Regions from separate parts of the Brevundimonas sp. FV1ye7S genome, predicted to be linked through region 2. Evidence: riboswitches for the same ligand, from Rfam matches in the RefSeq annotation. Region 2 holds a riboswitch; the other holds the start of a gene.
The links. A riboswitch is a leader RNA that binds a small molecule or an ion and turns the genes downstream of it on or off. The one in region 2 is predicted to bind glycine.
Positions count from the first base shown of each region.

Region 1: another riboswitch for glycine. It lies ahead of gcvT (glycine cleavage system aminomethyltransferase GcvT); the one in region 2 lies ahead of ACW18C_RS05725 (TonB-dependent receptor domain-containing protein).

Region 1 covers NZ_CM178726.1:2,361,898-2,373,599, reverse strand. The annotation lists gene ispH (4-hydroxy-3-methylbut-2-enyl diphosphate reductase) at 1-400, opposite strand, end outside; gene ACW18C_RS11660 (AtpZ/AtpI family protein) at 638-997, shown strand; gene ACW18C_RS11655 (F0F1 ATP synthase subunit A) at 1,004-1,789, shown strand; gene ACW18C_RS11650 (F0F1 ATP synthase subunit C) at 1,847-2,071, shown strand; gene ACW18C_RS11645 (F0F1 ATP synthase subunit B family protein) at 2,140-2,712, shown strand; gene ACW18C_RS11640 (F0F1 ATP synthase subunit B) at 2,712-3,227, shown strand; gene ACW18C_RS11635 (DUF6789 family protein) at 3,305-3,775, opposite strand; gene ACW18C_RS11630 (hypothetical protein) at 3,909-4,361, opposite strand; gene gcvPB (aminomethyl-transferring glycine dehydrogenase subunit GcvPB) at 4,671-6,239, opposite strand; gene ACW18C_RS11620 (hypothetical protein) at 6,236-6,721, opposite strand; gene gcvPA (aminomethyl-transferring glycine dehydrogenase subunit GcvPA) at 6,718-8,064, opposite strand; gene ACW18C_RS11610 (hypothetical protein) at 8,064-8,576, opposite strand; gene gcvH (glycine cleavage system protein GcvH) at 8,583-8,948, opposite strand; gene gcvT (glycine cleavage system aminomethyltransferase GcvT) at 8,959-10,074, opposite strand; glycine riboswitch at 10,130-10,210, opposite strand; glycine riboswitch at 10,215-10,313, opposite strand; gene ACW18C_RS11595 (class 1 fructose-bisphosphatase) at 10,481-11,452, shown strand; gene pncA (bifunctional nicotinamidase/pyrazinamidase) at 11,452-11,702, shown strand, end outside.
Region 2 covers NZ_CM178726.1:1,193,869-1,205,570, forward strand. The annotation lists gene ACW18C_RS05695 (MFS transporter) at 1-147, shown strand, start outside; gene ACW18C_RS05700 (SDR family NAD(P)-dependent oxidoreductase) at 196-1,074, shown strand; gene ACW18C_RS05705 (carboxylesterase/lipase family protein) at 1,071-2,711, shown strand; gene ACW18C_RS05710 (sensor histidine kinase) at 2,791-4,209, opposite strand; gene ACW18C_RS05715 (response regulator transcription factor) at 4,206-4,868, opposite strand; gene ACW18C_RS05720 (ABC transporter substrate-binding protein) at 4,925-6,052, shown strand; glycine riboswitch at 6,259-6,346, shown strand; gene ACW18C_RS05725 (TonB-dependent receptor domain-containing protein) at 6,542-9,205, shown strand; gene ACW18C_RS05730 (S9 family peptidase) at 9,298-11,238, shown strand; gene ACW18C_RS05735 (amidohydrolase family protein) at 11,270-11,702, shown strand, end outside.

The sequences.
Region 1 (11,702 bases), 1.2 Mb from region 2:
CGATCAGGATGATATGGCGGCCCGCGTCATGATGACGCTCCGCCTCCACATGGACCTTGGACACCAGGGGGCAGGTGGCGTCGAGGAACAGCAGTTGTCGCGCCTGGGCGTTGGCGGGAACCGACTTGGGCACGCCGTGGGCCGAGAAGACCACCGGCCGGTCGTCCGGGCATTCGTCCAGCTCCTTGACGAAGATCGCGCCCATGGACTTCAGCCGCTCGACCACATGGCGGTTGTGCACGATCTCGTGCCGCACATAGACGGGCGCGCCGTATTTCTCGATCGCGCGCTCGACGATCTGGATCGCCCGGTCCACCCCGGCGCAGAAACCGCGCGGCGTCGCCAGCCGCACCGCGATGGGGCGGCGTTCGGGCGAGGGGGCGGGGACGTGCATGTTCATGGCCGCAACCTAGTCGTTCGCGCGACATATCGCCATGCAGGGCGACCGAATCCCTGGTCTTGAACAGCGACGCATCGCCACGGTCAGGCTGTTTCCGGCGAAAATCGAGTTCGAACAAAGATTTAACCTCCGTTCACGACGCCTTGACCTCTTGGCCGCTCACGATTAGTTTCCGCGCCGAATTCAGACCCGCCCAAACACATTGTTTGAGCGCTGAGAGCACAGGTCCTGTCCCCCATGTCGGAATCGCGCGAAGAGGCGATCAAACGCCTCCAAGACAGCGCATCCGCATTGGAGGCGCGGACCACGGTGGAGAAATCCGCCGAGCTGACCGGCCATCAGGTGTCGGGTCAGGCCTACAAGATCATCGCCGAGCTTCTCGGCGGCGTCTTCGTGGGTCTTGCGGCGGGTTTCATCGCGGACTGGGTCTTTGGGACCCGTCCGTGGGGTTTGATCGGCGGGGTCCTGTTGGGCTTCGCCTTGTCGATTTACATGGCGCGTCGCACAGCCAACCGGCTGATGGCGCAGGCCAAGGCGTTAGGGACGTCGGCTCCGGCCGATCCTTATGTCGAGGCCGACGAAGACGGGGAACGATAGGGCTTCATGGCCGATCCGATTCATCAGTTTCAGATTCAGAAGGTCATCGATCTTCCTGACGTGACCCTGCCCCTTCTGGGTACGGTCGATTTGGCCGTGACCAATTCGCACATCGCCATGACGGCCGCCTTCGTCGTGATCGTCGGCTTCCTGGCCGCCGTGACCTCGAACGCCCAGGTCGTGCCCGGTCGTCTGCAGGCCGCAGGCGAGGGCGTGTTCGGCCTGATCGACAATCTGGCCGATTCTATCATCGGTCACGAAGGCCGCAAATATTTCCCGTTCGTCTTCACCCTGTTCATGCTGATCCTGGGCATGAACATCCTGGGTCTGTTCCTGACCTTTACGGCGACGTCGCAGCTGGCCATCACCGTCACCTTCGCCCTGATCACCTTCGGTCTGGTGCTGGTGGTCGGGTTCGCCAAGAACGGCCTGGGCTTCTTCAAGCTGTTCTGGCCGATGGGCGCGCCGCTGGCGCTGCGCCCGGTCGTCGGTCTGATCGAGTTCGTCTCCTTCCTGCTGCGTCCGGTCACACTGGCGCTTCGTCTGTTCGGCAACATGCTGGGCGGCCACGTCGCGCTGAAGATCTTCGCCGGCTTCGTCGTCTCCCTGGGCCTGCTGGGCCTGGGCGGTGGCATCGGCCTGCTGGCCTTCCCGGTTGCGGCCCTGTCGCTGGGCATGGTCGTGGCGCTGACCGCCCTGGAGTTTCTCGTGGCCTTCCTTCAGGCCTTCGTCTTCGCCGTTCTGGCCTGCATCTATCTGAATGATGTGGTCAACCTGGATCACGCCCACTAAGGGCAGGACCAGTCTCTTCACCCCAACCACCAACGACTTAAATCTAGGAATACAATCATGGACGCTGAAGCCGCCAAGTACATCGGTGCCGGTCTCGCAACCCTGGGCATGATCGGTTCGGCCCTGGGCGTGGGCAACATCTTCGGTCAGTTCCTGGCCGGCGCCCTGCGCAACCCGTCGGCCGCCGCCGGCCAGGTCGGCAACCTGTTCGTGGGCGCCGCCCTCGCCGAAGCCCTGGGCATCCTGGCCTTCGTGCTCGGCATCCTGATGATCTTCGGCTGATATCAGCCGATACCGGCGCGCGGGGCTCGCCCGCGCGCCGTTTCATCTGATCCTGCAGCAGACGGTTCATGGCCAGCACCCACACCAATCATGCGGTTCCGGCTTCGGTCGAAGCGGACCTGCACGCCGAGACGGCGACCGCCGCCGAGCACGGCTCGGGCGGCCTGCCGCAATTCCAGTTCGAACACTGGGCGGGACAGATCGGCTATCTGCTGATCCTGTTCGTCATCCTGTATGTTCTGGTCTCCAAGGTCTTCGCGCCGCGCCTTCGCAAGGTGATGGACGAGCGGGCCGATACGATTTCCAACGCCGTCGCCACCGCGCGTCAGGTTCAGGCCGAGGCCGCCGACCAGGCTGCTCAAGCCCAGGCTGAAGTCGCCAAGGCTCGTTCCGACGCCCGCGCCATGGCCGCCGCCGCCAAGGCCCGCGTGACCGAAGACGCCGCCGCCCGCCAGGCTGCGGAAGAAGCCGTCGTCAACGCCCGCATCGCCGAGGCCGAGACCGCCATCGGCAAGACCCGCGACGCGGCCATGGCCAATGTCGCCGTGATCGCCTCCGACGCCGCCGCCGCCATGGTCGAGCGCCTGACCGGCAAGGCCGCCACCTCGGGCGAGCTGGCTACGGCCAAGGGAGCCGTCTGATGAACCTGATCTTCGAACACGGCATCTGGAGCTTCGCCAATGCGGAGATCTGGGTCGGGATCGGCCTGCTGATCTTCTTCGGCATCCTGATCGCCGCCGGCGTGCCCAAGATCGCCGCCGCCCAACTGGACGCCAAGGGCGCCAAGATCCAGGCCGACCTGGACGAGGCCGCCCGTCTGCGCGCCGAGGCCGAGGCCCTGCTGGCTCAGATCCGCAAAGAAAAGGCCGAGGCCGAGGCTCAGGCCGCCGAGATGATGGCCCAGGCGGAAGCCGACGCCCGTCGTCTGGAAGTCGAATCCAAGGCCAAGCTGGAAGAGACCCTGGCCCGTCGCCAGAAGATGGCCGAGACCCGCATCGCCCAGGCGGAGGCCCAGGCCTCGGCCGAGGTCAAGGCGGCCGCCGCCGACCTGGCCGCCAAGGCCGCGGAACAGATCCTGGCCGCCCGTCTCGCCGGCGGCGCCAAGGACCCGCTGCTGGACGCCGCCATCGCCCAGATCGGCGATCACCTGAACTAAGGCCGGCCGGCTTAGCCGAACGACAAAAAGGCCCCCGGCGTCGCTGGGGGCCTTTTCTTATGTCCGAACGGCCGCTGTCAGTGGGCGGTGGCGCCGCCCATGAAATGGGCCGCCTGGCGCTTCTCGCGTGTCACCAGCCGGGCGTAGACATTGCCCAGCACGATGCCGAACACCGCATGGGTGATCAGCAGCCAGCCGATGGTGCCGAAGCCGGCGGCGGCCGAGAAGGTCCGGTAATCGCCCAGCATCAGGATGGCCCCCATCATCACCACCCAGGCGCCGACGGCGAAGACGATGCCCTTGGTCTCGGGGGTATCGGTGGGCAGGCGGGGACACATCAGACCGAACAGCGGCCCCAGGATGAAGACGCCGCTGAAGGCGTGGATCGCCCAGCCGACGGCCATATTTCCAGGCATGCCGATCATGGTGGCGATGACCCCCTGGAACGGGTCGAACCAGTTCAGGAACAGGTTGGGTATTTCAAGCAAGGAAACGGCGACGGTCGCGGCGACGCCCGCGATCATGCCCTTTTGTACGCGTGACATCATGACCTTAGCGCCTCCCAACGCATTTGATGGTTCTCTGATAACGCCCAGACAGAATACGCCTGTAGCGGGAGAAGGGCGTTCACGATGATGTGGTTAGCAGTTGCGACACCGCAACCGCGAGACGGTCTGTCAACTAGCGGAAAAGCTTCCGGAAATAGCGACGAAGCATCTTCCGCAACCGCGTCAGACGTCGGCGGGGTCTCTTAAGCACGACCTTCTCGGCGCGCAGGGCCTGCTGCCAGAAGACAGGAGCGAACTCCGGCTTTTTGCGCATGAGCCGCCGGAATGGATAGACCCATTTGGGCCGGGCATACTGGGCACGAATGAACAGCCGCTTGGCCCAGAAGGAGCTCTTCAGGATCAGCATCAGGCCGACGGCGATGACGGGAATGCCGCCTGGACCCGGCAAGGGCGCGATCAGAATTCCCAGAAGCACCACGAACAGCCCGCCCGCCATAAGCGCCCAACGCTTCAGCGCGCGAAGCGTACGGCTGCGCGCGCGGTAGGACGGAAGGCGGATCGCGGTTGCGAAGGTCAAGTCGGCGCCAGACAGAGAGGAGGGAGGTCCTGTGACAACGATCGTCACGACCGCCCGATCCCGACTCGGGAGAGGAAAGAGCGACCGTGGCCAGCCTGCCACAGGCTCGTTAAGACCGTGTGTCCATGGCCGATCCGTGTCTACGGCGTGAAGCTTTGGTCATGATTGATCAAGGGCTTCTGGCTGTTGCCGCCAGGACACAATAAGGGGAGACCCCCCCCTCCTCAACCTTCGTCATCCTCGCCCTTGCGGCGAGGATCCATACTCCCGGTGTTTCCGCAGAATGCGCCTTCGTCAGGCGCCGGGAGTATGGATCCCAGGGACAAGCCCTGGGATGACGGGGCCTATCCGTCGCCCTTACGCCGCCTGGTTCGACCCTGCCGGCGCGGTCCAGCGCAGCACCGGCGAGCGGGCGGCGCGGGTTTCGTCCAGCCGCTTCATCGGCGCATGGAAGGGCGCGCCCTTGAAGCGGTCGACGTCGCCGGCTTTCGCCGCCTCGGCCAACAGGCGCATGGCGTGGATGAAGCGGTCCAGTTCGGCCTTGGACTCGGTCTCGGTCGGCTCGATCAGCATGGCGCCGTGGACGACCAGCGGGAAATACATGGTCATCGGGTGGAAGCCCTCGTCGATCATCGCCTTGGCGAAGTCGAGCGTGGTGATGTCCGTGCCCTTCAGCCACTCGTCGTCGAACAGGGCCTCGTGCATGCAGGGGCCGTCCGGGAAGGCCGCGCTCATCAGGTCCGACAGGCGGGCCTTGATGTAGTTGGCGTTCAGCACCGCATCTTCGGCCACCTGACGCAGGCCGTCAGCGCCGTGCGACATCATGTAGGACAGGGCGCGTACATACATGCCCATCTGGCCCTGGAAGGCGCACAGGCGGCCAAAGGCCTGAACCGCCTCGTCCTCCTCGCGCTCGATCAGGCGATAGCCGTTGTCATCATGCACGACCCAGGGGGCCGGGGCGAAGGGCGCCAGGGCTTCCGACAGGACCACCGGACCCGCGCCCGGACCGCCGCCGCCGTGCGGCGTCGAGAAGGTCTTGTGGAGGTTGATGTGCATGGCGTCCACGCCCAGATCGCCTGGACGAACCCGGCCGACGATGGCGTTGAAGTTGGCGCCGTCGCAGTAGAAGTAGGCGCCGGCTTCGTGCGTCAGCCGGCTGATCTCCAGGATGTCGCGCTCGAACAGGCCGCAGGTGTTGGGGTTGGTCACCATGATGGCGGCGACGTCGTCGCCCAGCTTGGCGGCCAGGTCGGCGACGTCCACGCGGCCGTCCTCAGTCTGGGCGACCTCGACGACGGTGTAGCCGACGAAGGCGGCGGTGGCCGGGTTGGTGCCGTGGGCGCTGGTGGGCACCAGAACCTTGCGGCGCTTCTCATGCTGACCCGAGGCCTCGTGGGCGGCGCGGATGGCCATCAGACCGCACAGCTCGCCATGGGCGCCCGCCTTGGGCGACAGGGCGACGGCGGGCATGCCGGTCAGGGTCTTCAGCCAGTGGGCCAGCGTATCCATCAGCTCCAGCGCGCCCTGCACCGTCGAGATCGGCTGCAGCGGATGGATGTCCGAGAAGCCCGGCAGGCGCGCCATCTTCTCGTTCAGGCGGGGATTGTGCTTCATCGTGCACGACCCCAGCGGATAGATGGCCAGGTCGATGGCGTGGTTCTTTTGCGACAGGCGCACATAGTGGCGCATCGTCTCGGGTTCGCTCAGACCCGGCAGGCCGATCGGGTCGCGCCGGATCAGGTCGCCGAGGTCCGAGCCGTCCGTCTTCGGCTCCGGCAGGTCGACGCCGGTCTTGCCCCAGCCCTCGCCCTCGAAGATCAGGGCCTCGTCCTGCAACAGGCCGCGCGCGCCGGTCAGGGTGGCGGGTTTGGTTTCGACTGCGTTGGGGGTAGTCGGGCGGCCGACGGTGTTCATGGTGCTCATGTCGGTTGGTTCTCAAGGCTAAATTGCCAGACGGCTTTGTCGAGTTGTCGGATATTTAGGCTGTAGTATTCTGCTTCAGCCCACATGCGTGCTTGGAACGGAACCCAGTCGGCACCTCGAAATACACGCTTGACTTGGCCATGAACCGTCCACCATGCCCGGAAGTCTAGGATGGGTCCTTCTTGGTAGCCCCAATGCAAGATCGCGGTGGCTGTAGGAACTCCTACACCGTGCAATGAGGTAAGGGCACAGACTTGGACCAGTGGATCTTTAGACGCAAAAGATGCTTCAGTGATGCGTTGAATGTCTTCTGTAGCATTCTTCAAGCAGAGGTCGTGGCGACGTTCCGCCTTCCAATGGCAGATCGTCAAGAAGTCGGCGCGATTGAGCCTATCACAACGAGTGATCCCGGGGTCAGGCTTGTTGTAGGCAAACCTGTTAGCAAGCTGTGTTAGATCATCTCGCGTGAAGTTGCGGATCATCCCGCCAGCACTTTCGTCAGGGACTTGGCGAGAATCTGGATGTCCGCATCCAGCGTCGTCTCCGTCGCCGCGACCAGCAGGACGTCGTCCATGCCCGCATCCGGCGCCAGACGGCTGTAGGGCACGCCCGCCAGCACGTGGTGGGCCGCCAGCGTATCCACCACTTCGGCGGCGTTCTTCGGCAAACGCACCGCGAACTCATTGAAGAAGCGCGAGGTCAGGATCTGGACGCCCGGGATGGCCGCCAGGGCGTCGCGCGTGGCCAGCGCCTTCTCGTGGTTCAGCAGGGCCAGTTTGCGCAGGCCGGTCTCGCCCAGCAGGCTCATGTGGATGGTGAAGGCCAGGGTGCACAGGCCGGAATTGGTGCAGATGTTCGAGGTCGCCTTGTCGCGGCGGATGTGCTGTTCGCGCGTCGACAGGGTCAGGACGAAGCCGCGGCGGCCGTCGGCGTCGACGGTCTCGCCGCAGTAGCGACCGGGCGTCTGGCGCAGCAGTTTCTCGCGGGTGGCGAACAGGCCGACATAGGGGCCGCCGAAGTTCAGGGCGTTGCCGATCGACTGGCCCTCGGCCGCGACGATGTCGGCGCCCATCTCGCCGGGCGACTTCAGCAGGCCCATGGACACGGCCTCGGTGACTACGACGATCAGCAGGGCGCCGGCGGCGTGGGCGGCCTCGGCGATCTTGGTGACATCCGTCGCCGTGCCGAAGACGTTCGGGGTCTGGACCACGACGCAAGCCGTGTCGGGACCGATCTGGTCAATCACGGCGGCCTCGGCGTCGACGGCGGCGGCCAGGACCTGGGTCTCGACGCCGACGGCGTGGACCACGGTTTCGGTCGCCTTGACGTAGTGGGGGTGCACGCCGCCCGAGATCACCGCCTTGTTGCGGCGGGTCACGCGGGTCGCCATCAGCACGCCCTCGGCCATGGCGGTCGAGCCGTCATAGAGGCTGGCGTTGGCCACCGGCATGCCGGTCAGGTTCGCGACCTGGGTCTGGAACTCGTACAGGTACTGTAGGGTGCCCTGGGCGATTTCCGGCTGGTAGGGGGTGTAGCTGGTCAGAAACTCGGACCGCTGGATCACATGATCCACCGTCGCCGGGACATGGTGCTTGTAGGCCCCTGCGCCGCAGAAGAAGGGCACGGCGCCGGCCGTCGCGTTCTTGGCGGCCATGGCGGACAGGGCGCGCTCGACCTCCATCTCGCCGGCCACGCGGGGCAGGTCCACCGGCCCGTCCAGTCGCGCCGCCTCGGGCACGTCCACGAACAGGTCGTCGATCGATTTCGCGCCGATGGCGGCGAGCATCGCCGTGCGGTCGTCGGGCGTCAGGGGGAGGTAGCGCATCAGACGGATTTTCCGAAGAGGAGGTCAAATAGTCTTGAGAGTAGAGAAGGGGGCCGTTCAGTCCTGCGAGCCGGCAATATGCTACGCGGAGCCGCAACCTCTTGCTGCGCGGCATTAGGCGAGAGTTCAGCCAGTACAGCATGAAGCTGTTCCGGGCCTTCCAGCGTATCGGGACCTATGACATTCATGTCCGCAGCCCGCACTTCACCCACGCTGGAATGGGTGCGAAGCGCGACGGGATCGAAGACATCGGCCATGATGAAGGCGCTCGTCCGGTCCGCTATGCGGTAGAGGGCCTCGGCCACGGCATTGGTGAGGATCGGATACTCGGCCAGCATGCCGTCGTTCAGGTCCTCGCCGAACAGGTAAAGGGCCGCGCCGTCCGTAAGGCGCAGTTCTGCTTCCATGCCCGTCCATTCCGCACCCGCCTCGGCGAGCGCCGCCTGCACCAGCTGGCCTAGACCGGGCTGGGACGGCGTCGTCGTCGAGTTGCGGAAGAAGACGGTGAACACTAGCGCTTACAGGCTGGCCAGGAACTCGTCGTAAGCGGCCTGGTCCATCAGGGCGTCCAGTTCCGAGACGTCCGACACCTTGATCTTGGCGAACCAGCCGTCGCCTTCCGGGGCGGCGTTGACGGTTTCCGGAGCGGTCGACAGGGCGTCGTTGGCCTCGACCACTTCGCCCGAGACGGGGGCGTAGACGTCGGAGGCGGCCTTGACGCTTTCGACCACGGCGAAGCTGGCGCCCTTGGCGACGGTCTTGCCGACCTCAGGCGTTTCCACGAACACCACGTCGCCCAGGGCGTCGGCGGCGTGCTTCGAGATGCCCACGGTGGCGATGTCGCCGTCCAGGCTGACCCACTCGTGATCCTTGGTGAACTTCATGATCTGATCCTCAGACGGTCTTCGGTTTGCGGTAATAGCGTTGCGCCACGAAGGGCATGGCGACGACTTCGGCGGCGGCGGACTTGCCGCGCACGACGACCTTCAACTCCGTACCCAGCGCGGCATACGCCGGCGGCACGAAGCCCATGGCGATGTTCTTGCCCAGCGTAGGGGAGGGGCCGCCCGAGGTGACCTTGCCGATGACGTTCCCGTCAGCGTCGGCGATCTCGGCGCCTTCGCGGGCCGGGGCGCCTTCCTTGACGATCAGGCCGATGCGGACTCGCGACGGACCCTCGGTCAGTTCTTTCAGGATCCGGTCGGCGCCGCTGAAGTCCGCGCGCTCCTTGCGCGACTTGGACAGGGCGAAGGTCAGCGCGCCTTCGACCGGGCTGGTGGTCGGGTCGATGTCATGGCCGTGCAGCGGCAGGCCGGCTTCCAGGCGCAGGCTGTCGCGGGCGCCCAGGCCGATCGGCTTGACGCGGGCGTCCTCCAGTATGGTGTTCCAGACGCGCTCGGCCTGGTCCGCCGGCACCGAGATCTCATAGCCGTCCTCGCCGGTATAGCCCGAACGCGAGACATAGCAGTCGACGCCGAACAGCATCAGCCGGGCGCATTCCATGAAGCCCATCTCGGCCAGGAGCGGCTCGTACGCCGACATGACTTCGGCGGCTTCCGGTCCCTGGATGGCGATCAGGGCGCGGTCCAGCACCGTCAGTTTGGCGTCGCCTTCTAGGTTCGCGTCCCAGAAGGCGAAATCCTCGTCCTTGTTGCCGGCGTTGACGACGACGAACAGGCCGTCGTGGTCGGGGCGGCCGGCCATCAGGTCGTCGATGATCCCGCCGTCCTTGTTCAGCAGCAGCGAATATTTCTGCTTGCCGGCCTTCAGGATTTCATAGTCGCCGGGCACGAACCGCTCGAACTGGGCGGTCGCGTCGGCGCCGGTGATCTTGCACTGGCCCATGTGCGACACGTCGAACAGGCCGGCGTGTTCGCGGGTCCAGCGGTGCTCGGCCAGGACGCCCTCATACTGGACCGGCATGTCATAGCCGCCGAAGCCCACCATCCGGGCCCCCAAGGCGCGGTGCGCGGCGTTCAGGGGCGTGGTCTTCAGGGCTTGGTCGGTCATGGTTCAGGCTTTCACGGTCGCGTTTGGTGGCGGAGCTCCGCCGTCTTCGCGCCCCCGCTGTCCTGAAGCCTGAGAGATTCCGGCGGTCAGACCACCTTGCTCCGTCGGCGCGCCCATCAAGAGCGACTTTCCAGCGTCCGTATGCTGTCGCGGTCCGTTTGCCTGAGCGTTTCCGGGGCGGTTGCGCCTTCGGCGTCGGGGGGCAGCCTGCCGGTCCCGAACTCTCCCGCGAGAGCATCCGACCTAAGCCACCGACTCCGGGCCCAAGTCAAGCGTCGGCGGCTTTCGGAGGCCGTCCGGCGGCGTCATTGTCGCCGTTCGCATCGTCGGTTGTTGCGTCGCCCTTGCCCTCGTGCCGTTGGCCCGCCAAGAACGGGAACCGCCTCAGCCGCACCGGACCGACCGCATGACCGCCGACCGCACCCGTCTCGACGCCCATATCGCCGCGCTCGACGCGCCCGAGGGTCTGAAAGCGGTGCTGACCGTCGTCGCCGCCACCTGCGCCGACATCAGCAAGGTCGTCGCCGGCGGCGCCCTGGCCGGGGCTCTGGGCGCCTCGGGCCAGATCAATGTCCAGGACGAGGAGCAGAAGAAGCTCGACGTCATGACCAACGACATGCTGACCGACGCCCTCCTGGCCTGTCCCGCCGTCGCGGGCGTCGCCTCCGAGGAGATGGACGAGGTCCAGCCGGCCTCCCATTCGACCGGCGACTATCTGGCCCTGTTCGACCCGCTGGACGGCTCGTCCAACATCGACATCAACGCCATGGTCGGGACCATCGTCTCGGTGCTGAAGTCCGCCACGCCGACGCCGACCGAGGCCGACTTCATGCAGCCGGGCCGCAATCAGGTCGCGGCCCTCTATGCCCTGTACGGTCCCCAGACCATGCTGGTCCTGACCACGGGTGCGGGCGTGAAGGGCTTCACCCTGTCGAACGACGGCGACTGGATCCTGACCCACGACGACATCGCCATATCGCCGGACACCAAGGAGTTCGCCATCAACATGTCGAACCTGCGCCACTGGTCCGAGCCGGTGCAGACCTACATCGGCGACCTGCTGAAAGGCGACGAAGGCCCGCGCGGCAAGAATTTCAACATGCGCTGGGTCGCAGCCATGGTCGCCGACGTCCACCGCATCCTGATGCGCGGCGGCGTCTTCCTCTACCCGTGGGACAAGCGCGAGCCGAACAAGCCCGGCAAGCTGCGCCTGATGTACGAGGGCAATCCCATGGCCTTCCTGGTCGAACAGGCCGGGGGCAAGGCGACGACGGACGGGACGCAGCCCATCCTGGACGTCCAGCCCGAGCATCTGCACCAGCGCATCCCCGTCGCCCTGGGTTCGGCCAACGAGATCGACGCCTACGCGGGCGTGTGATGCTTATCCGCCCGACTGACTCCCTCCTGGTCATCGACCCGCAGAACGACTTCTGCGAGGGCGGCGCTTTGGCGGTCGCGGGCGGGGCGGGGATCATGCCGCTGATCAACCGGCTGGCCGAACGGTTCTCCCGCGTGATCCTGACCCAGGACTGGCACACGCCGGACCAGATCAGCTTCGCCTCCAACCACCCCGGCGCGGCCCCCTTCACCGAGATCGAGGTCGCCTACGGCCGCCAGATGCTGTGGCC
Region 2 (11,702 bases):
GCGCTGATCTCCGGGCCCCTGCCGGCCGCCTTCGCGGCGCTCTCGCCGCTGTTCCTGATCGGCTACCACCTGACGCGGACGCGGCACGCGCGGATCATCGCCGACCTGGACCAGCGCAAGATCGACAAGGCCGCTGCGACGGACTGACGTCCGGGCGGCGAGCCGACCCATTTTTAGGATGAGGACGAGACCGTGATCAGACTGGATGGCCGTGTTGCGATCGTGACCGGGGCAGGGGGCGGCCTGGGCCGGTCGCACGCATTGTTGCTGGCGCGGCGGGGCGCACGCGTGGTCGTCAACGACATGGGCGAGGCGGCCGACACGGTCGCCGCCGAAATCGTCGCCGAAGGCGGCGAGGCGGTGGCGGCCGTCGGTTCGGTGACCGACCTCGCCTTTGTCGAACAGATGGTCGCGGAGGCGAAGCAGCGATGGGGCCGCATCGACATCCTGGTCAACAACGCCGGCATCCTGCGCGACAAGAGCTTCGCCAAGATGGACCTGGCGGACTTCCGGCTGGTGATCGACGTGCACCTGATGGGTGCGGTCAATTGCACCAAAGTGGTTTGGGATACGATGCGCGACCAGAACTATGGCCGCATCATCATGACCACCTCGTCCTCGGGCCTGTTCGGCAACTTCGGCCAGTCGAACTACGGCGCGGCCAAGATGGCGCTGGTCGGCCTGATGCAGACCCTGGCCCTGGAGGGCGCGCGTTACGACATCAAGGTCAACTGCCTGGCGCCCACGGCGGCGACGCAGATGATGGAGGGCATCCTGCCCGCCGACATGCTGCGCCTGCTGAACCCCGACTTCGTCAGCCCGGCCATGCTGGCCCTGGTGCGTGAGGACGCGCCGACGCGCACCATCCTGTGCGCCGGGGCCGGGGGCTTCGAGGCGGCGCACGTGACGATGACGACGGGCGTCCACATCGCGCCCGGCGCGGATGCGGCCGAAACGGTGGTGGCGCGCTGGGACGAGATCATGGATGCGACGACCGCCTTCACCCCCGCCGACGCCCTGCAGCAGAGCCGGCTGGAGCTGGCCAAGGCCGGCTATCAGGGCGAAGGCCAATGATCGGGCGGCTGCTGGCGACGGCGGTGGTCGCCCTGGGGCTGGTCGCGCCGTCGCCAGTGCTGGCGCAGGCCGGGGCGCTGACCGAGGGGCCGGTGGTCCATGCGGCGGCTGGCGATCTTCGCGGGAAAGACCTAGGCGGGGTCGCCGTCTTCCGGGGCGTGCCCTATGCGAAGCCCCCGGTCGGCGAACGGCGCTGGCGGCCTGCGGAGCCTCTGCCGGCATGGCGGGGCGTGCGCGAGGCCACGCGCTTCGGCGCGGCCTGCATGCAGCCGCCGTCGCCCTTCCAGGACCATGCGGCGATGAGCGAGGACTGCCTGTTCCTCAACATCTGGGCGCCCAGGGATGCGCGCAACGCCCCGGTTATGGTCTGGATCCACGGCGGGTCGCTGGTCAGCGGCGCCGGCGGCGATGCGGTCACGGACGGCGCCCGAATGGCCGAGCAGGGCGTGGTCGTGGTGTCGATCAACTATCGCCTGGGCGCTCTGGGCTGGCTGGCCCATCCGGCGCTGAGCGCGGGATCGACACGGAATATCTCTGGCAACTACGGCCTGACCGACCAGATCCAGGCCCTGCGTTGGGTTCACGACAACATCGGCGCCTTCGGCGGCGACCCCGGCAAGGTGACGATCGCGGGTCAGTCCGCCGGCGCGCTGAGCGTCATCCTGCTGATGGCGGCGCCGCAGGCGCGCGGGCTGTTCGACGGGGCGATCGCGCAGAGCGGCTATATGATCGCCATGCCGGAACTGCGGAACGGCACGTTCCGGGACTGGCCGGACGCGGAGACCATCGGCCTGTCGTGGGCCGGAAAGCTGGGCGCGACCGACCTTGGCGCGCTGCGGGCGTTGAGCGCCGAGACGATCATCGCCGACACGCCGCGCACGGGCTATTTCCCGCTGGCCACCATCGACGGCCAGGTCCTGCCGCGTCAGCTGGTCGATACGTTCGACCGGGGCGAACAGGCGCCCGTGCCGGTTCTGGCCGGGTATAACGACGGTGAAGTCCGCTCCCTGCCCATCCTTCTGCCGCCCGCGCCGGCGGACGCGCAAACCTATACGCGGGAGATCCGCGCGCGTTACGGCGATCTGGCGGACGCCTTTCTGGACCGCTATCCGGCCAGCGACATCCGCGAGAGCCTGTTGGCGACGACGCGGGACGCCATGTACGGCTGGTCCGCCGAGCGCCTGACCAAGGCGCAGGTGGCCGTGGGGCAGGGCGCCTATCTGTATCTGTTCGACCACGGCTATCCTGCCGCCGACGACCGGGGCTTCCACGCCTTCCACGGGGCAGAGATTCCCTATGCGTTCGGCACGACGGCGGCGATACCGGGATGGTGGCCCGCCATGCCGAAGACGGCGGTCGAGCAGCGCCTGTCCGAGGCGATGCTGGGCTACTGGACGTCCTTCGTGAAGGCCGGTCGGCCACAGGCGCACGGCGAGCCGGACTGGCCGCCCTATGGCCCGGCGCGCGCCTACATGGCGTTTGAAAATGCCCCCGAGCCCCGGATCGACCCGCCCAACGGTTTCGCCTTGCACGAGACGGTGGTGTGCCGACGTCGGGCGGTCGGCCATATCGCCTGGCACTGGAACGTGGGCGTGATCGCGCCGCTTCTGCCGGTCGGACGCTTGGGGTGCAGCTGATCGGTTTGAGCCCACCGGCGTGAGCGGGCAGGTGCAGCGGCCTGAAATAATAGACTTAAGCCCCAGCCGACCAAGTCAATCATGCTGAAGCGTTGTGGCCGATAACTTCATCCAGCTTCTCAAGCTGAAAAGCGATCCTCCCGATCAGGCCGCTTCGCATCCCCCTGCGATTGCTTAGTCGGAATTCTGCGCCTTGGGCCTCGGAGAGGGTGTGAACGATCGCCAGACCGAGGCCGGAGCCGGGCGTCTGGGGTGAGCCGGCGCGGAAGAAGCGGTCGGTGAGGTGGGGAAGGACGGCTTCATCCACGCCCGGTCCGTGATCCCAGACGCAGACAGCGGCCTGTCGGCCCGTCATGCGGACATGAACGACCACCGGCGGCGCGCCGTGGTGGAAGGCGTTGTCGATCAGGTTGAGGATCTGTTCGGTGATGAGGTCTTCGGCGCCGAGGACAATGACCGGCTCGGCCGGAAGGCGAAGGCGCAGGGCGCCGTCGGCAAAGGCGCGGCGCTCCCGAGCGGCTTGACAGGCGCGCCGCGCCGCGCGGCCGAGGTCGGCGGAGGTGTCTATCCGGGCCCCGTCGGCCCGGGCCGTCGACAGCAGCTGACCGACCAGCCGCGTCATGCCGCCGACGGCGTCGCGAGAGTCTGCGATCAACCGCCGTTCCTGAGCCGTCCAGGGGCGGGAGGAGCCGGCCAGAAGGTCAAGATTGGCGGAGAGGACCGACAGCGGCGTGCGCAGTTGATGCGAGGCGTCGGCCGCGAACCGCTGAATGCCGGAAGTGGAAGTCTCAAGCCGCGCCAGCAGATGGTTGAAGGCGTTCAGAACGGGCCACAATTCGCGGGGCGCCAGATCGACATTGGCCGGGGCGAAGTCGGAAGAGGGGCTGGGGCGGCGCGTCAGGTCGTCGATCAGACGCTTCAGCGAGTTCAGGCCCCATTGCAGGGCCGGCCAGATCAGAAGCGCGGCAAGCACCACCAGCAGGCCGGGGAGAAGCAGCATGCTGCGGTAGAGCTCTCGCAGGCTGGCGCGACGGGAATCCAGGCTCTGGGCCACCGAGACGCGGATGGGGGCGTCGCGGCCGGGGATGATCAGGGTCTGTTGCGCCATACGCACCGAAACCCCCCGGACGGACAGGTCCGCGAAGACCGGCTCCTCCGTCCGGGCCTCAGGGAGATTGGGCAGTTCGGCATAGCCGGTGACGAGGCGATCGCCTTCGCGGACGCTGTAGAAGACGGCGTCACGCTCGGGACCGTCCAGCAGAGCCAAGGCCCAGGGCGCGACATCCACGGTGATGCGACCCTCCGCGACCGACACCGTCTCGCGGATGGTCTGAAGCGCGCCGGCCAGCAGGCGGTCCGCATTGTTGGCCACCACCCGCTGGGCCGTCCAGGCGCCGACCGCCAGAACGACGACCGCGAAGAGCGCCAAAGGGGCCACCTGTGCGATCAGCAGACGTGTGACCAGGCTGTGGGAACGGGCAGGCCGGGCGAGGCTCATGGATCGAGGCGATACCCGCGGCCACGGATATTGGTCACGGCCGGTCCATCCGGCTGAAGCTTGCGTCGCAAACGGCCGACGTGAATTTCCAGCGCATTGAGCGACGGCGCCTCGTCCTGAGGAAAGACCTCGGCGGCCAGCAGGTCGCGGTCCACCACCTGTCCAGGTCGGGACGCCAGGACGCGCAGGGCCGCCCATTCGCGGGGGCGCAGGGCGAGGTCGCGGTCGTTGACGTGGGCGCGCCCGGTGCGCCAGTCGCAGAAGAGGGTTCCGACCACGACCGCGCCGGCGGCCTGTCCCTGGCGTCGGCGCACGATGGCGCGGAGACGTGCGACCAACTCCGAGGGGGCGAACGGCTTGACCAGATAGTCGTCGGCCCCGAGGTCAAGGCCCGCGACCCGGTCGCTGAGGGCGTCACGCGCCGTCAGCATGAGAACCGGGGTCGATGATCCCTGCAGCCTCAGGGTTCTCAGCACTTCGAAGCCGTCGATGTCGGGAAGGCCGATGTCCAGGATGGCGGCGTCGAAGACCTCTGAGCTTTCGAGGCGTAAGGCCTGTTCGCCGCTGTCGATGCATCTCGCCTCGAAACCTGCCTCATGCAGAGTGGCTTCGAGCGAATGCCGTAGCGCCTTGTCATCTTCGACAACGAGTATTCTCATGGCGAGGCGATGGGGCGACGGATCATGGATGACACAATAACCAGAAAGCGGGGCCGGTGAAGCCGGATCGGCGAGATCTGCTCGTAGGCCTGGCGGGGGGGCTGGCGGGCGGGCTGGCGGGAGGGGCGGCGGTGTTGAGCGCCGCCGGTTGTTCGTCGGAGCCTGAGGGCGCGGGCACGGCGCCGCGGGTGCGTTGGCTGGCCCGCCGCGAGGGGGCGCTTCACATCCTCACCAACACCAGTTTGATGGGGCCGGTGCTGGAGGCCTTTCGTCGTCGCTGGCCTGAGATCAGGGTACGTCTGGATGACAAAAACTCCACTCGGATCGCCGAGGAGGTTCGGGGGCTCGCAGCTGCGGGCCAGGAGGGGCCGGACCTGGTCTGGAGCACGGCGATGGACGTGCAGGTCAAGCTGATCAACGACGGCTATGCTCAAGCCTACCGGTCGCCGCATCGTGCGGCCATGCCGGACGGTTCGGTATGGCGCGACCAGGGCTATGGCCTGACGGCCGAGCCGATCGTGTTCGCCTATAATCGACGCCGACTCACGGCCGATGTCGTGCCCCGCAGTCATGCGGATCTGCTTCGGCTGCTCAAGACCCGCCCCGAGGTCTTTGACGGTCGTGTCACCCTCTATGACGCCGAACGGAGCGGCGTGGCCCTGATGCAGCTTTCGGCGGACGTGCAGATCTATCCTGAAGCCTGGTCGTTGATGGAGGCGCTGGGCACGCAGCGTCCGCGGCTGGACACCTCCGGGCGGAGAATGATGAGCCAAATCGCCGATGGGCGGATGGCGTTCGCCTATAATATGAACCAGTCGTACGGCGCGTCATGGGTCGCGCGCGCGCCGGAGATCGGATTGATCACGCCTGAGGACTATCATCTGTCCGTTTCACGCGTGGCCTTCATCCCGCGCAACGCCGCCCACCCGAATGCGGCGCGGCTGTTTCTGGACTTCCTTCTGTCGCGTGAAGGCCAGCGGGTGATCGGAGCCCTGGGCGTTCGACCGGTCCGCGACGATGTCGATGCGCCTGTCCGTCCCGGCGCGCCTGGCGTTCGGCCGGTTCGGGTGGGACCCGCCCTGCTGGCCAATCTGGATCAGGCGCGTCGCGCGACTCTGCTCACCCGGTGGAGGGAAGCGATGCGTCACGGCGTCAGAGCGCCGGCGGATCCGGCTGCGCCCTGACCGTTCCTGTGGATAAGTCCATTAAGTCCGAAGCCTCCCTTTCTGTCACGACGCCGTCATGCGGACGCCCGTCGCTTGCAACATGGGGTCTTGATCTGGTCCGTCTGGTTTGTGACAGCACGATAAAACCATGTATTTTGTTTTGAGCGCAAAATAACTGCCGTATTTGTCGATTTGACAGGGCAGTCTGGGTTGATCTTACTCACCTCAGCAAGGCGGGAGAGATCGGCTCCGGCCGACGCCGAAGGCGCAACCGCCCCGGAAACGCTCAGGCAAACGGACCGTCTTGCTGAAGGAACGCTGGAGAGAAGGCCGGATCCGGGGGATGCGGTCTCGCCGAAGGAGAAAGGGTCGGCGACGACCCGAAACTCTCAGGCCCAATGACAGCGGGGGCGAACGGACGCCGAAGAGCGTCAGTCGCATTGGGCATCCCTGGGGAGGGGCGTCGTCGCCATGAGGAATCTCGCTTTGTCTCGTCTTAATCGTCACTTGACCCATTATTGCAGCGCCATCGCCCTGCTGGCCTGCGCCACGGCGGTCCAAGCCCAGGAGACGGAGGGCTCTCCGGAAACCGCCGCGGTCGACGATATCGTCGTCACCGCCTCGCGCATTGATCGCGCCGGCTTCGAAGCGCCGACGCCGACCATCCACCTGACCGCTGAGGATCTGTCGGTGGGCGCGCGCCCCAATATCGCGGCCGCGCTGAACGACATGCCCCAGTTCCGCGCCACCACCTCGGCCCAGACGACCGGCACCAACACCGGCGCGGGCAATGCGCCGGTGGACCTGCGGGGGCTGGGCATCAACCGGACCCTGGTCCTGATCGACGGACGCCGGGTGTCGAGCGAGAACGACCTGAATGCGGTGCCGTCGGTCCTGGTCAAGAGCGTCGACGTGGTCACCGGCGGCGCCTCCGCCGCCTGGGGATCGGGCGCCGTGGCCGGCGTCGTCAACATCGGCATCGACCGCTATTTCACCGGCGGCAAGCTGGGCGCCGAATACGGCATCTCGTCCTATGACGACGCCGAGCAGGAACGGTTCGAAGGCGCCTGGGGAACGGACTTCGCCGGCGGTCGCGGCCATTTCGTCGTCGGCGGCGAATATCTCGACAACGAAGGCGTCATCCCCAAGGCCTCGCGCCCGAACATCGGACGGTGGGCGACCGTCAATGGCGCGATAACGCCTGACGTGGGCTTCGCCAACGCGGCCTATGGCGGTCTGGTCATGTCGGGTGTGAACCGCGGCATGGTGTTCAACCCGGACGGCTCCTTGCGTCCGTTCGACTATGGCACGGTCAGCGGCACGAATTCGATCGGCGGCGAAGGTCCGTCGAACGACGATCTGAGCCCGCTGGTCACGCCGCAGAGGCGTTACACGGGTCTGGCCAGCGCCGTCTACGAGATCAACGACAGGCTGCGGGTCACGGCTGATGTCCGTCATTCGCGCATGTGGAACAACTATGTCTGGTTCGGCGACCATGATCGCGGCGACCTGACCATCGGCATCGACAACGCCTTCCTGTCTTCCACGATCAAGCAGCAGATGGCGGCCGCCGGCCAGACGTCCTTCACCTTCGGTCGTTTCAACTCCGATCTGTCCTATTCGACGATCGACTTCGAGCGGGTGACCACCCAGGCGACCCTGGCCGTGGATGGCGAGTTCGGCGAGAACTGGCGCTGGGGCGCCTATTACAGCCACGGTGAATTCGAGAACAACATCGACACGCCTGGCTTCCTGCTGAAGACCCAGTTCGCCAACGCCGTCGATTCCGTCATCAATCCATCGACCGGCCAGGCCGTCTGCCGCGTGACCCTGACCAACGCCAACTCCGGCTGCGTGCCGATCAATCTGTTCGGCCTCGGGGCCCCGTCGCAGGAAGCCATCGACTATGTCACCGGCGCCCCGCAGCAGCGCGCAACGACCAAGCTGGACGTGGCCGGGATCAGCCTGCGCGGCGAGCCCTTCAGCCTGCCGGCGGGCGACGTCTCGATTGCCGTCGGTCTTGAGGCCCGCAAGGAGCAGACCGACCAGCGCGTCGGCGAATTGGATGCTGCGAAGGCCTTCAAGACCTTCAGCTTCTCGGCCATGTCCGGAGAGTTCAGCGTCAAGGAGGCTTTCGGCGAAATCCTGGTTCCCGTCGTCCGCGACCTGCCGGTTCTGAACGACCTGCAGTTCAACGCCGCCGCGCGTATCTCCGACTACGACACCACCGGTTCGATCTGGTCGTGGAAGGTCGGGGCGACGAACGAGTTCTTCCCGGGCTTCCGGGGCCGGGTGACCCAGTCGCGCGACATCCGTTCGGCCAACCTGTCTGAACTGTTCACGACGACCACGACCGGATGGAACAACCTCAACGACCCGGCCAAGAAAGGCGCCCTGGTCTATGTGCTGAACAACGGCGGCGGAAATCCCAACCTTCGCCCGGAGACGGCCGACACCCTGACCCTGGGCGTCACCTATGCCCCGCCGTCCATTCCCGGCCTCAATCTGTCGCTGGACTATTACGACATCAAGATCGATGACGTGATCACGACCATTGCGGCGCAGGACCTGGTCACCCGCTGCTTCAAGGGCAACCTCGACCTCTGCACCAAGGTAGAACGTGACACGGCGGGCAATCTGGTGCGCACCCTGTCCACCTATGTGAACCTGGCCGAATATCACACGGACGGGATTGATGCCGAGGCCTCCTATGCCTCGGACGCCGACCTTTGGGTGCCGGGCGCGACGGGCCGGGTGACGATGCGTCTGGTCGGCACCTGGGTGAACAGTCTGACCACTGACGACGGAATGACCGAGATCGAATACGTCAAATCTCAGGGCTATTCGTTCGGCCTGGGCGTGCCCAAGCTGCGCCTCAACGCCAGCCTCGGCTGGAAAGGCGAGGTGTTCGGCGCGAACCTGCGCGCGCGCTACATCTCGGCGGGTGACTACAACAGCACCGTGGCCATCTCGAACAACCACATCGACGCCTACACCTATGTCGATCTGGGGCTGACGGCTGACCTGGCCCACTACGGTGCGAACGGTGTCGAGCTCTACGCCAACGCGACCAACCTGTTCGACAAGGACCCGCCGGTCGGGTCGCTCTACTCGCCGTACTACGACGTCATCGGTCGGTACGTCACGGTTGGCGCGCGGTACCGCTTCTAGTTCGGTCCCCGCTCCCGGTCGCCGGCTCTGCTCCTCCAAGGGAGCCGGCGACCTCCCCCTTTTGCTTCCCCATACACCGCACGGTCTGTTCCATGATTACCCGTCTGCCGATGGCCCTCCTGCTCGCCCTGAGCGTCGCCCCTGCGGCCCTGGCTGAGGCGCCCAAGCCCGCCGCCATCGTTGCGGATGGCCTGCCGGCGGTGCCCGACGATCTGGTCGCCGCGACCCAACCCTATCTTCAGGCGCGCCGCGCCGCCTTCCTCGGCTGGAACGCCGCCGATCGGTCGATGCTGATCAAGACCCGGTTCGGGGCGACCGATCAGCTTCATCTCGTCACCGGCCCTGACGGCGCCCGAACCCAGATCAGTTTCGAGGCGGAGCCGATCCTGGCCGGCGCCCTGTCGCCGTCCGGTCAGACCCTGCTGGTCCAGAAGGACAATGGCGGCGACGAATTCTATCAGCTCTACACACTGTCCGGCGGTCGGCTGACCCGCATCACCGACGGCAAGAGCCGCAACTGGTTCGGCGCCTGGAGCCGGGACGGCAAGAGGGTCGGCTACGCCTCATCCCGCCGCAACGGCGCCGACATGGACCTGTATGTCGTCGATCCCGCCGACCCATCTAGCGACCGCCTGGTCGCGCAAGTCTCCGGTGGCGGCTGGAACATCGCCGACTTCTCCAAGGATGGGACCAGGGCCCTGGTCCTGAACCGGATGTCGATCAACAACGCCGTGGTCTATGAGCTGGACCTGGCGTCCGGCCACATGACCCCCCTGACCGATCCGGCGGCGCAGGTCTCCTATGTCGATCCCAGATATGCGGCGGACGGCACGGTCTGGGCGACGTCGAACAAGGATTCCGACTTCCTGCGCCTGGGGCGGATCGGGCAGGGCTGTTTCGTCCCCGTCAGCACCGAAGGCCGATGGGATGTCAGCGACTACGCCTTGGCGCCGGACGGCAGCTTCGTCGCCTATGCGGTGAATGAGGCGGGCGTCTCGCGGCTCAAGGTCATGGATGTCGCCACGGGCGCGGTGCGCGTGGTCCCCGGCCTGCCGGACGGCGTCATCCCCTACAGCATCGGCCCGTCCATCGATATCGCGCCGTGGGGGGCGATCGGGCTGAGCCTGTCGTCCGCACGTGTCTCCGGCGACGCCTTCTCGATCGATCCAACGACCCTGGCGGTCATCCAGTGGACCCACAGCGAGACCGGCGGCCTGGACCCCGCCGTCAACGTCGAGCCCAGGCTGGTCGAGGTTAAGAGCTTCGATGGCGAGACCGTCTCCGGGTTCCTCTATCAGCCGGACCCCGCCAAGTTTCCGGGCAAACGTCCGCTGATCGTCGATATCCACGGCGGACCGGAAGGCCAGACCCGTCCCGACTTCCTGGGGGCGCAGAACTATCTGCTGAATGAACTGGGCGTGGCGCTGTTCTTCCCGAACGTGCGCGGCTCGTCCGGCTATGGCACACGCTTCGTCAATCTGGACAACGGCCCGTTCCAGCGAGAGAATTCGGTCAAGGACATCGGCGCCTTCCTCGACGCCCTGGAGGTCGATCCAGACCTGGACGCCTCGCGTTTCGCCGTCACCGGCGTCTCGTACGGCGGCTATATGTGCTACGCCACGGCGGTGCATTACAGCGACCGGCTGAAGGGGGCGAACTGCTACGTCGCCATCTCCAACTTCGTCACCTTCCTGGAAAACACCCAATCCTACCGCCGCGACCTGCGGCGCGTGGAATACGGCGATGAGCGTGATCCGGCCCAACGCGCCCAGCTTCAGGCGATCTCGCCCCTGACCAGCGTGGACAAGATCACCATCCCGCTGTTGGTCGCGACCGGCGGCAATGACCCCCGTGTGCCGGCGTCCGAAGCCGATCAGATCGTCAGCGCGGTCCGCGGCAACGGCGGTACGGCCTGGCATCTGCTGGCGCAGAACGAGGGCCACGGTTTCCACAAGAAGGAGAACGAGGACTATTATTTCTGGACCAGCCTGTTGTTCTGGAAACAGACGCTGCTGGGCGACGCCGCGCGCTGAGCCCTGATCGCAGCGTCTCAGAAATCCTTTGATGATCTTCAAACGCATCGCCGCAGCGAGCGCGGTTTCAGCCGCGCTGCTTGCCACGCCCGGGACGGCGCAGCCCCGCACCCCGGTTCACACCGACCATCACGTCCACGTCCATTCGCCCGCCATCCTCGACATCCTGTCGGCCTACTGCAGCAGTCCGGGGCGTATCGGCGCGTGCGATCCGGCCTTCGTCGAACCCCTGACGGCCGACGATCTGCTTGCGGACATGGACGAGGCGGGCGTCCAGACGGCCTGGATGATGTCCACGGCCTATCTGGCCGAAAGTCCGATGATGGTTCCCCCGCTGGCTGACGCCGCGACGCGGGTTCATGACGCCAACGCCTTCACCGTCGCCACCGCCGCCGCCCACCCCGGACGGCTGGTCGCCTTCGTCTCGGTCAATCCGCTTGCGCCCGACGCCCTGGCCGAAATCG